2 linked regions of the Streptantibioticus cattleyicolor NRRL 8057 = DSM 46488 genome follow. The protein of the gene in region 2 interacts with the protein of the main gene of each other region in a pairwise test. Links are inferred from orthologs where the notes say so. Each region holds a gene or a part of one and is shown on either strand. Other genes may lie near its edges.

Evidence for each region. Proteins that work in one complex are often made in the same cells at the same time.
Region 1: the proteins of SCATT_RS27035 (region 2) and secA interact in binary tests that used the Escherichia coli proteins (3 or more experiments, as listed by UniProt). The link is inferred for Streptantibioticus cattleyicolor NRRL 8057 = DSM 46488 from one-to-one orthologs.

Annotation. Positions count from the first base shown.
Region 1 is NC_017586.1:2,124,532-2,127,955, reverse strand. The notes cover bases 128-3,424. They hold secA (preprotein translocase subunit SecA), read left to right. Parts: upstream 128-449; coding sequence 450-3,224; downstream 3,225-3,424. Other genes in these bases: SCATT_RS09365 (Rv3235 family protein), read right to left, coding at 3,308-3,424; SCATT_RS09375 (GNAT family N-acetyltransferase), read right to left, coding at 128-153. Outside these bases: more of SCATT_RS09375, read right to left, coding at 1-127. UniProt on the Escherichia coli protein: Required for protein export, interacts with the SecYEG preprotein conducting channel.
Region 2 is NC_017586.1:6,145,954-6,153,691, forward strand. Bases 1,942-4,771 are described here. They hold SCATT_RS27035 (alkaline phosphatase), read right to left. Parts: upstream 4,121-4,771; coding sequence 2,762-4,120; downstream 1,942-2,761. Other genes in these bases: SCATT_RS27025 (BTAD domain-containing putative transcriptional regulator), read right to left, coding at 1,942-2,113; SCATT_RS27030 (vWA domain-containing protein), read left to right, coding at 2,184-2,717; SCATT_RS27040 (fibronectin type III domain-containing protein), read left to right, coding at 4,524-4,771. In the rest of the region: more of SCATT_RS27025, read right to left, coding at 1-1,941; more of SCATT_RS27040, read left to right, coding at 4,772-4,835; SCATT_RS27045 (LysR family transcriptional regulator substrate-binding protein), read right to left, coding at 4,842-5,252; SCATT_RS27050 (aldo/keto reductase), read left to right, coding at 5,198-6,028; SCATT_RS27055 (cytochrome P450), read left to right, coding at 6,118-7,344; SCATT_RS27060 (DUF3662 domain-containing protein), read left to right, coding at 7,420-7,738.

The DNA.
Region 1 (3,424 bases), 4.0 Mb from region 2 along the record:
GAACGCCTCGGCGCGGGCGCGGGTGTAGGGGGAGGGCACCGTGGTCCAGCGCGGGATCTCCGGATCCTGGCAGGCGGCGTGGACGGCGGCGGCGTCGCCCGGCTCCGGTGCCCGCAGCAGCAGGCGTTCGGTGGTCAGCGAAACGGGTTCCATCCACGGAGTATGGCGTTGCCCGGTGGCGGGGGGCACACCGTTTTCCCGGCCTGCGCGCCCGTGGGCGCCGGCCCGCCGGTGCCCCCTTTATGTACGTTTTCCGTCACCGCCCGGGGTGACAGCACGCCGGTCCTACGGCGGACCTCCCGACCCGCTGGTGTCCTCGCTTACGATGGCCGTTGCAGCGGGCCCTACAAGGACGTCCCCGGCGGGTCTCCCACCGGGGAGAGGGAACCACCCGCTGTGCCCAGCGCGAGAGTAACGTGCCAGGCCCGACCGGCAAGGAGCCAGCCTACGTGTCCGTCTTCGGCAAGATCCTGCGCGCAGGTGAGGGAAAGATCCTGCGCAAGCTGCACCGCATCGCGGACCAGGTCAATTCCATCGAAGAGGACTTCGTCAACCTGACGGATGCCGAGCTGCGGGGCCTCACCGACGAGTACAAGCAGCGTTACGCCGACGGCGAGAGCCTGGACGACCTGCTGCCCGAGGCGTTCGCCACGGTGCGCGAGGCGGCCAAGCGCGTGCTCGGCCAGCGCCACTACGACGTCCAGCTGATGGGCGGCGCCGCGCTGCACCTGGGGTACGTGGCCGAGATGCGCACCGGTGAGGGCAAGACGCTGGTGGGTACGTTGCCGGCGTATCTGAACGCGCTCTCCGACAAGGGCGTGCACCTGATCACCGTCAACGACTACCTGGCCGAGCGTGACTCGGAGTGGATGGGCCGGGTGCACCGCTTCCTGGGCCTGTCGGTGGGGTGCATCCTGGCGAACATGACCCCGGCCGAGCGCCGGGAGCAGTACGCCTGTGACGTCACGTACGGCACCAACAACGAGTTCGGCTTCGACTACCTGCGTGACAACATGGCGTGGTCGAAGGAGGAGTTGGTGCAGCGCGGCCACAACTTCGCGATCGTGGACGAGGTCGACTCGATCCTCATCGACGAGGCCCGTACCCCGCTGATCATCTCCGGCCCGGCCGACCAGGCCACCAAGTGGTACAGCGACTTCGCCAAGCTGGTGCTGCGCCTCAAGCTCGACCGCGACTACGAGGTGGACGAGAAGAAGCGCACGGTCGGCGTGCTGGAGGAGGGCGTCTCCCGGGTCGAGGACTGGCTGGGCATCGACAACCTCTACGAGTCGGTCAACACGCCGCTGGTCGGTTTCCTCAACAACGCGATCAAGGCCAAGGAGCTGTACAAGCGCGACAAGGACTACGTCGTCATGGACGGCGAGGTCATGATCGTGGACGAGCACACCGGCCGTATCCTCGCCGGCCGCCGCTACAACGAGGGCATGCACCAGGCGATCGAGGCGAAGGAGGGGGTGGAGATCCAGAACGAGAACCAGACGCTGGCCACCATCACCCTCCAGAACTTCTTCCGGCTGTACGACAAGTTGTCCGGGATGACCGGTACGGCGCTGACCGAGGCCGCCGAGTTCTACCAGATCTACAAGCTGGGCGTGGTGCCGATCCCGACCCACCGCTCGGTGCAGCGGCTGGACCGGCCGGACCTGATCTACCGCACCGAGGAGGCGAAGTTCGCGGCGGTCGTCGAGGACATCGCCGAGAAGCACGCCAAGGGCCAGCCGGTGCTGGTGGGCACCACCTCGGTGGAGAAGTCCGAGTACCTCTCGCAGCAGCTCGCCAAGCGCGGCGTGCCGCACGAGGTGCTCAACGCCAAGCAGCACGACCGGGAGGCGACGATCGTCGCCCAGGCCGGCCGCAAGGGTGCGGTGACGGTGGCCACCAACATGGCCGGCCGCGGCACCGACATCAAGCTCGGCGGCAACCCGGACGACCTCGCCGAGGCCGAGCTGCGGCAGCGCGGTCTGGACCCGGTGGAGCACGTCGAGGAGTGGGCGGCGGCGCTGCCGGAGGCGCTGGAGCGCGCCGAGGCGGCGGTCAAGGCCGAGTTCGAGGAGGTCAAGGAGCTCGGCGGGCTGTACGTGCTGGGTACCGAGCGCCACGAGTCGCGGCGTATCGACAACCAGCTGCGCGGCCGTTCCGGCCGTCAGGGCGACCCCGGCGAGTCGCGGTTCTACCTCTCGCTCGGTGACGACCTGATGCGGCTGTTCAAGGCCCAGATGGTCGAGCGCGTCATGGCCATGGCCAACGTGCCGGACGACGTGCCGATCGAGAACAAGATGGTCACCCGGGCGATCGCCTCCGCCCAGTCGCAGGTCGAGCAGCAGAACTTCGAGATCCGCAAGAACGTCCTCAAGTACGACGAGGTCCTCAACCGGCAGCGCGAGGTCATCTACGGTGAGCGCCGCCGGGTGCTGGAGGGCGAGGACCTGCGTGAGCAGATCGTCCACTTCATGGACGACACCATCGACGACTACGTCAAGGCGGAGACCTCCGAGGGGTTCGCGGAGGAGTGGGACCTGGAGAAGCTGTGGAGCGCCTTCGCCCAGCTGTACCCGGTCAAGGTCACCGTCGAGGACGTCGAGGAGGAGGCCGGGGACCGGGCCGGGGTCACCGCCGACCTCATCGCCGAGATGATCAAGGAAGACATCCACGAGCAGTACAAGCTCCGTGAGGAGCAGCTCGGTTCGGACATCATGCGTGAGCTGGAGCGCCGCGTGGTGCTGTCGGTGCTGGACCGCAAGTGGCGTGAGCACCTGTACGAGATGGACTACCTCCAGGAGGGCATCGGCCTGCGGGCCATGGCGCAGCGCGACCCGCTGGTGGAGTACCAGCGTGAGGGCTTCGACATGTTCAACGCGATGATGGACGGCATCAAGGAGGAGTCCGTCGGCTACCTGTTCAACCTGGAGGTCCAGGTGGAGCAGCAGGTCGAGGAGGTTCCGGTGGCGGCCGACGAGGTGCCGGCGCAGGGTGGCCAGGAGGCGGTGCCGGTGGGCGCCCCGCGGCCGGAGATCCGCGCCAAGGGCCTGGAGGCCCCGCAGCGCCCGGACCGGCTGCACTTCTCCGCGCCCAAGGTGGACGGTGAGGGCGACATCGTGGAGGGCGACTTCACCAGCGAGCCCGCCGCCGGCGAGGAGGGCGACGGGCTGACCCGCGCCGAGCGCCGCAAGCAGCAGAAGGGCGGCCGGCGCCGCAAGAAGTAGCGCCCCGCCGACCGAGGCCACCTCTGCCGGGCCGGTTCCGCATCGCGGGGCCGGCCTTCGGCGTTTCGCGGGGGCCGTCGCGCTCACCGCCACGAGGGGCCCGCGAAGTCCACGGCGGTGCACCGCCAGCGCTGGTCGGCGCCGCGTTCCAGGCGGAAGGCGAGGGCGCGTACGGCGGGGCCGGAGGCGACGGTGGCGAA
Region 2 (7,738 bases):
AGAGCACGACCAGCCCGTACACCATGGCCCGCACCTCGTCGGCCGCCTCGCCCGGCATCCTGGCGGCCACGGAGACCAGCTCCATCCCCTCGGTCCGGCGCCCGCTGAGCCACCAGTACCAGCCGGCCGCCGCCGCGAGCCGCATCGCCTCCCGCGCCTCGCCGGCCGCCAGCGCGCCGCGCATCGCGGCACCGATGTTGTCGTGCTCGGCGCCGAGCACGGTGAGCCACCGCAGTTGCCCGGCGCGGCGAAGACACGGCTCGGCGGTCTCGGCCAGCTCGGTGAAGAAGGCCAGATGCGCCCGGCGTGCCGCCTCGAACTCGCCCGCCTCGGCGAGCCGGTGCCCGGCGTACTCCTTGATCGTGCCGGTCATGCGGTAGCGGGGTGCGTCGCCGTCCTCGGCGAGCAGCAGTGACTTCTCGGTCAGCGCGGTGAGCAGTTCGAGCACCTGCTCCGGCCCGGCCCCGGGGCCGGCGCAGACCCGTTCGGCCGCCTCCAGGCTCGCCCCGCCGGAGAACACCGACAGTCTGCGCAGCACCGCCCGTTCGGCGTCGGTGAGCAGCTCCCAGCTCCAGTCGACCACCGCGCGCAGCGTCTTGTGGCGGGGGAGCGCGGTGCGGCTGCCGCTGGTCAGCAGGCGGAACCGGTCGTCGAGGCGCTGGGCGAGCCGGTCGACGGACATGGTGCGCAACCGGGTCGCGGCCAGCTCGATCGCCAGCGGCATCCCGTCCAGCGCCCGGCAGACGCGGGCCATCACCGCCAGTGTGCGGGCGTCGGCCGCCAGGTCCCGGCGCACCGCCCCGGCCCGGTCCCGCAGCAACTGGACGGCGGGGGAGGAGGCGATCTCGTCCGGGTCCGCCTCCTCGGCCGGCAGGGCCAGCGGCTCGACCGGCCACAGCGCCTCACCGGTGATGCCGAGCGGTTCCCGGCTCGTCGCCAGGACGCGCAGCCGACGGCACTCGCCGAGCACCCGGTGGGCGAAGACCGCCGCGGACTCGATCACGTGCTCGCAGTTGTCCAGGACCAGCAGCGCCTCCCGCTCACGGATCGCGGCGACCAGCCGGTCCGTCAACTCCGCGGTCGAGTGGCCGCCGAGCATGGCGTCCCGCAGGCCCAGCCCGGCCAGCGCCGCACGCGCCACGTCACCGTCCGGGCCGACACCGGCCAGCTCCACCAGCCAGGCCCCGCCCGGCAGTTCGCCGACGAGCGTGCGCGCCGTCTCCGTGGCCAACCTGGTCTTTCCCGAACCGCCCGGCCCGGTCAGCGTGGTGAGCCGGTGCGCGCCGACCAGCTCACGCACCGCGGCCACGTCGGCGTCCTTGCCCACGAAACTGGTCAGCTCGGCCCGCAGATTGGTCCGCCGCTCCGCCTCCCGCCGCCCCAACTCCCCCCGCAGCAAGGCGACATGGACCTTCGACAGCTCCGGCGACGGATCGACGCCCAGCGTGTCGGCCAGGGCCGCGCGCGTCCGCTCGTACACCAGCAGCGCCTCGCTGTCCCGGCCGGCCGCGGCGAGCGCACGCATCAGCGCGGCGACGAGCCGTTCCCGCACCGGGTGCGCGGCCACCAGGTCGGACAACTCCGCCACCATCCGCGCGCCGTCCCCCAGCGTGACCTCCGCCTCGGCCCGCTCCTCGACGGCGGTCAGCCGCATCGCCTCCAGCCGGGCGACCGCGGCGTCGAACCCGGCGCTGTCCCGCAGACCGACGTCCTGCAGGGCCGCCCCGCGCCACAGCCCCAGCGCCGCACGCAGCGGCTCCACCCGCCGGGAACCGTCCTCCGCGCCGCCCCGCGCCGCGCCGACGAGACGCTCGAACCGCACCGCGTCCACCGCGTCGGGCTCCACCGCCAGCCGGTAGCCGTCCGTATGCCCCTCGACCACCCCGTCCGGCAGCGCCTTCCGCAGCCGGGACACCAGGCGCTGCAACGCGTTCACCGCGTCCGCCGGCGGCTGCTCGCCCCAGATCCAGTCGACCAGCGACGCCTTCGGGACCACCTGGCCCGGCTTGAGCGCGAGGGCGGCCAGCAGCCCGCGCAACCGCGCCCCCGGCACCTGGGCCGAGCCGCCGTCGTCCCCGTGAACCTCCAACGGCCCCAGCAACCCGATCTGCACCCGCCGATTTTGCCACGGGGGAGCCGGCGGACCTCCCCCGCTCACCCCGGCGCTGGCAGACTCCTGGGCCATGGCGAACAGCGGACTGTGGGTCGGCGTCCTCACCGCGCTGACCGCGCTCGGGGCGAGTTACATCACCGCGCGGGCGACCTCCCGCGCGGCGCTGGTCCAGGCCCGGACCACGGCGACGGCACAGGCGCTGCGCGAACAGCGCGAGCGGCGCCGGGCCACCTACCGGGAGATGATGAACCGCGCGCACGCCTTCTCGGAGGTCACCTGGGAGATCGACGCCGTCGACGCCGCGCCCGACCGGCACACCAAGGACCGGCTCCTGACGCGCATGTACGAACGCATCGGCCCGGCCATCGGCGCCATGAACCGGGCCACCCACGAGGTCCGCCTCGACGGGCCCGCCGAGGTCTCCGCCGCCGCGGAACGGGTACGGCAGGCGGCACGCGGCGTCCAGCCCCGGCTCAAGGCGCTCATCGGTGACGGCGGCCCCGAGCGCAGGGCGGAGTACGACGCCGCGTACGTGGACTTCCGGGACGCCTTCATGGCCTTCGTCGGCCTGGCGAGGCAGGCGCTGGAGGTCGAGGAGGGCTGACGCACGGGGGGCGGGACGGCGGGGCGGCCCCCGTGCGGTGGTGCTCAGCGCAGCCGCAGCGCCTCGCGGACGGTGGTGAACAGGTCGGTCTGGTTGGTGACGCCGAGGACGCGGTAGGCCAGCGGGCCCTGGGCGGCGATGCGGACCTGGGTGCCGGTGTGCTCCTGGGACCGGCCCGGGGTGTTGGTCGAGTAGTTGACCTTCAGCTGCTGGCCCTCGTTGGTGACGAGGGTGGCGGAGAGCCCGGGCGGGGTGGCCTCCAGCGGGACGATCTGGCTGGTGTGGCCGTGGTCGGCGGTGGTGACGACGAGGGTGTCGGGGTGCTGGGCGGCGTAGGCGCGGGCGACCCGCACCGCCTTGTCGAAGGCGGCGGTCTCGCCGATCTGGCCGCAGGGGTCGGCGGCGTGGTCCTGCTTGTCGATGGAGGCGCCCTCGATCTGGAGGAAGAAGCCCTGCCGGGAGTGCTTCTGCTTGGCCTCCAGCAGGCGGATGGCCTTCGCCGCGGAGTCGGCCAGGCTCGGGGTGGCCGCCGGGCGGCCGGGGTTGGAGGTGACGCACCGCTGCGGGTCCGTGCCGCCGACCGCGGCCGGCTTGCCGGTCCACTCGGTGGGCACGTTGCCGGGGGCGAAGAGACCGAGGACCGGCCGCCCCGGCTCGGCCGCCTTCATCGACGCGTCGTCGGTGACGACCCGGTAACCGAGCCTGCGTGCCTGCTCGGTGACGGTGAGGCCCTTGTACCTGCCGTCGGTGACCTTCTGGTCGAAGCGCTGCCTGCCGCCGCCGAAGAGGACGTCGACCTTGTGACCGACCTCCTGCTCGGCGATGGAGCCCGGCCCGCCCGCGGCGATGGTGTCGGTGGGGCACTTGGCCATGTCGGCCGGGCCCTGGCAGGAGCGGTCGGTCACGTGCGAGGCGAGCACCGCCGGGGTGGCGTCGGTGAGTTCGGCGGTGGTGACGTCACCGGTGGCGTAGCCGTTGCGCTGGGCCAGCTCCAGCAGGGTGCGCACCGGCTTGTCGGTGCCGGGGGTCTTGGAGACGCGTCCGTTGACCGTCTTCACGCCGGTGGCCCAGCCGGTGCCGCTGGCGGCGGAGTCGGTGACGTAGTCCGGCGTGCCGTCGGCGTGCACGGCGTACGTGGTGTACGCGCCGGTGAGCGGGAACGCGTCCATGTTCAGGCGGCCGTTGGCGCCGACCGTGTAGTCCCGGGCGAGGGTGATCTCCGAGTCGCCCATGCCGTCGCCGATGAGCAGGATGACGTTCCTCGCCTTCCCGCCCTGGATCGCGGACTTCGCCCGGTCCTTGCCGTCGAAGGCGCCGGCGGTGGTGGTCACGGCCACGGCGGCCGTGGTGGCCGCGATCAGCGCGGTGGCGACGGTGAGGTGACGGCGGGTGGGTCTGGGCATGGGAACGACTCCTTGTGGTGCCCGTCGTGGCGTTCGACGGGCGGATGCGGGGAACGACGGACGTCAGATCACCATGCGTTCGCAAAGCGAAGGTAAACGAACGGTCGAGAACGGCTGGCCAGGGCATGATCAGCGGTGACCGCCGGGCCGTCGGCACCGTGCAACCTTCCGCCGTCCTCACGAGTCTCCGCGCTGTAAGGGCAACACCTGGACCACCGGCCCCGTCACCGCCGATGGCGAGACCCGCCACTACCGGGTCCTCGTCACCAACGACGGCGGCACCACCACCTACAGCGCGGTCGGCCTCGTCGCCTACGCCCCGAACGAACTCTGGCTCGACGTCCCCGACACCGTCGCCCCCCAGTACGCCCCCGACCTGACGCTGCGCCGCTGCGCCGACGGCATGCAGGCGACCGCCTCGGACAGCGCTCCGGCACCGTTGCGTGACTTCACCGGCTTCGAGATCGAGCGCCGCGAGGCGACCTCCGACACCTGGTCGGTCGTCCTCCACCACGCCTTCGACCCGCGTTCCGCCTCGGCCACCGTCTGCGACCCGCTCCCCGCCGACGGGCACCGTTACGAGTACCGGGCCCGGTCCTACGACGCGGCCGGCAACTACTCGCCGTACAGCGTGACCGTCACGGCGTCCCTGCCGGTCCCCGCGCCCGCCGGGCCCGGCCGGATCAGCGGTACGACGGCGGCGCGGGAGCGCTGACGCGACCTACGCGGCCGGTTCGGCCCGGGCCTGCGCCTGGCCGGCCAGCCGTGCCGCCAACTCCTCGGCCAGCCGCGCGGCCGGGCCGCGACGGCGACGGGAGAGGGCGAGCCCCAGGTGGCGGCGGGGGCTCAGCGCGGCCAGCGGGAGCGCGACCAGCCCCGGGTGGCGGGTCAGCCCGATCTCGGGGATCAGCGCGATGCCGATCCCGGCGAGGACGAGCGACTGGGCGAAGTCGTAGTCGGTCGCGGTGCACGAGATCCGCAACGCGACGTGGGCCAGATCGGCGTAGTGGACGAGCTGGTCGGCCGACTTGCGGCACCCCAGGATCCAGCGCTGATCGGCGAGTTCGGCCAGGTGCGGTGGCTCGGGACGGGACCGGTGGCGGGCCGCGGCCGGATGGTGGCGCGGCAGCACGACGCGCCGCCCTCGACGCGGGCGTGCGGCTGATCGACACCGCCGACTGCTACCAGTGGCACGCGGACGAACTCGGCCACAACGAACGGCTCGTCGCCCGCGCGCTGGCCGCCTACGGCAGCGGCGCGGACGACGTCCTGGTGGCCACCAAGGGCGGCCGGGGCCGCCCCGGCGACGGAACGTGGACGGTCCACGGCGACCCGCGCCACCTGCGCCGCGCGGCCGAGGCGTCGGCGGCCCGGCTCGGGGTGGCGGCGATCGGCCTGTACCAACTGCACAAGCCGGACCCCGCCGTCCCCTTCGCCGACTCCGTCGGCGCGCTGCGCGACCTGGCCGACGCCGGAACCATCCGGATGGTCGGCCTCTCCAACGTCGACCCCGACCAGATCCGCACCGCCCGGGAGATCCTCGGCCCACGCCTCGTCTCCGTGCAGAACCGCTTCTCCCCGGCCCACCCCACCACCCGCGACACCCTCGACCTGTGCACCGCGCTCGGCCTCGCCTTCCTGCCGTGGAGCCCGCTCGGCGGAATCTCGGTCAGCGCCGTGGACGACCCGGGGACCACCACACCGCCCCCGGACACCCCCTTCCACGCCCTCGCCCGCGACCGGGGTGTCAGCCCGCAGCAGATCTGCCTCGCCTGGCACCTGGCGCTCTCCCCGGTGGTGATCCCCATCCCCGGCGCCCGCCGCCCGGCCTCCATCCGCGACTCCGCCGCGGCGGCCCGGCTCACGCTGTCGCAGGCCGAGTTGGCGAGGCTGAGCCCCGGTACGTGAGAGCCCGGGCGCGGTGTCAGGGCCGTGACAGTCGTATGTCAGCCCCGTCCGGGATCGTGATCGCAACAAGCGTCACGAAAGGACTTCCGATGAGCCAAGCGCTTCCCATCCCCGAGGGCCTTCCCGCGGAGCGCGACGCGGGCCCCTTCGACCCGCCCCGCGGCATCACCCGGATGCGCGAGGCCCGCCCGGTCATGCCCCTGATCTTCCCCGACGGCCACGAGGGCTGGCTCGTCACCGGTTACGACGCGGTCCGCCAGGTCATGGCCGACACCCGGTTCAGCTCCCGCCTGGACATCGGCATCGTCCACGTGCCGTACCAGACCCCCGGCATGCCCGCCCCCACCGAACCGTCCCCGCAGATACCGGGGATGTTCATCGCCATGGACCCGCCGGACCACACCCGGCTGCGCCGCAAGCTCACCGGTGCCTTCACCGTCAAGCGCATGAAGATGCTCGAAGAGCACATCATCGACATCACCGAGCGGCAACTGGACGCCCTGGCGCGGCTGACCCCGCCGGTCGACCTGGTCAAGGAGTTCGCCCTGCCGGTGCCCTCCCTGGTGATCTGCGAACTCCTCGGTGTCCCCTACGAGGACCGGGAGACCTTCCAGAGCAACTCCGCCCAGTTCCTGGTCAAGGACCAGACGGTCGAGGAGAAGGTGGGCGCGTACAACGCGTTGACCACCTACCTCGCCGAACTGGTCACCCGCAAGCGCGCCGAGCCCGGCGACGACATCCTGTCCGACCTCGCCCGCCACGACGACCTCACCATCGAGGAACTGACCGGCATCGCCTTCCTGCTGCTGCTCGCCGGCCACGAGACCACCGCCAACATGCTGGCGCTGGGCACCTTCGCACTCCTGGAGAACCCCGGACAACTCGCCGAACTGCGCGCCGACCCCGGCCTGATCCCCGACGCCGTCGAGGAACTGATGCGCTACCTCTCCCTCGCCGACGTCTTCTACCGCTACGCCACCGAAGACATCGAACTCGGCGGCGAGACCATCCCGAAGGGGTCGACCGTCGTCGTCTCCCTGCTCGCCGCCAACCGCGACCCCCACCGCTTCGACGACCCCGACACCCTCGACATCCACCGCAAGGCCCGCGGCCACCTCTCCTTCGGCCACGGCGTCCACCAATGCCTCGGCCAGCAACTCGCCCGCATAGAGATGCGCGCCGGCTTCGACGGCCTCCTCCGCCGCTTCCCCACCCTCCACCTCGCCATCCCCGCCGACCAGGTGAAACTCCGCACCGACATGAACATCTACGGCGTCCACGAACTGCCGGTCGCCTGGACGGAGACGCCCCGGTGACCCCGCCGGCCGGGCATGCCACCCCACCTGGGAACGCGCCGCATGCCCGCCCGCGGTGTGGGCAGGCGATCGCCCATGGGACCGTTCAGCCGGTGTGAAGAGGCCATCGAACGTGTCGAGCGGGCACTGGTGCGGAAGGTGCTCGGGAGGGAGCAGGTGGAGCTGCTCGATGTGTTGCGGCGGGAGTGTGACGGCAAGGCGGTGGTGTGCGGTCGCGGCCGGGTCGTCGTGCCCAACGTCTACACCGTGGAGATCGCTGACGATCGCTATGCCGCGCTCGTCCGGCACGGCGACCGCATCGGGGAGGAGCTGACCGACTCCCTGGCCCGCCATGGTGAACACAAGGGGTACGAGTGGGCCGGACCGCTCACCGTACACATCGACCATGCCGCGC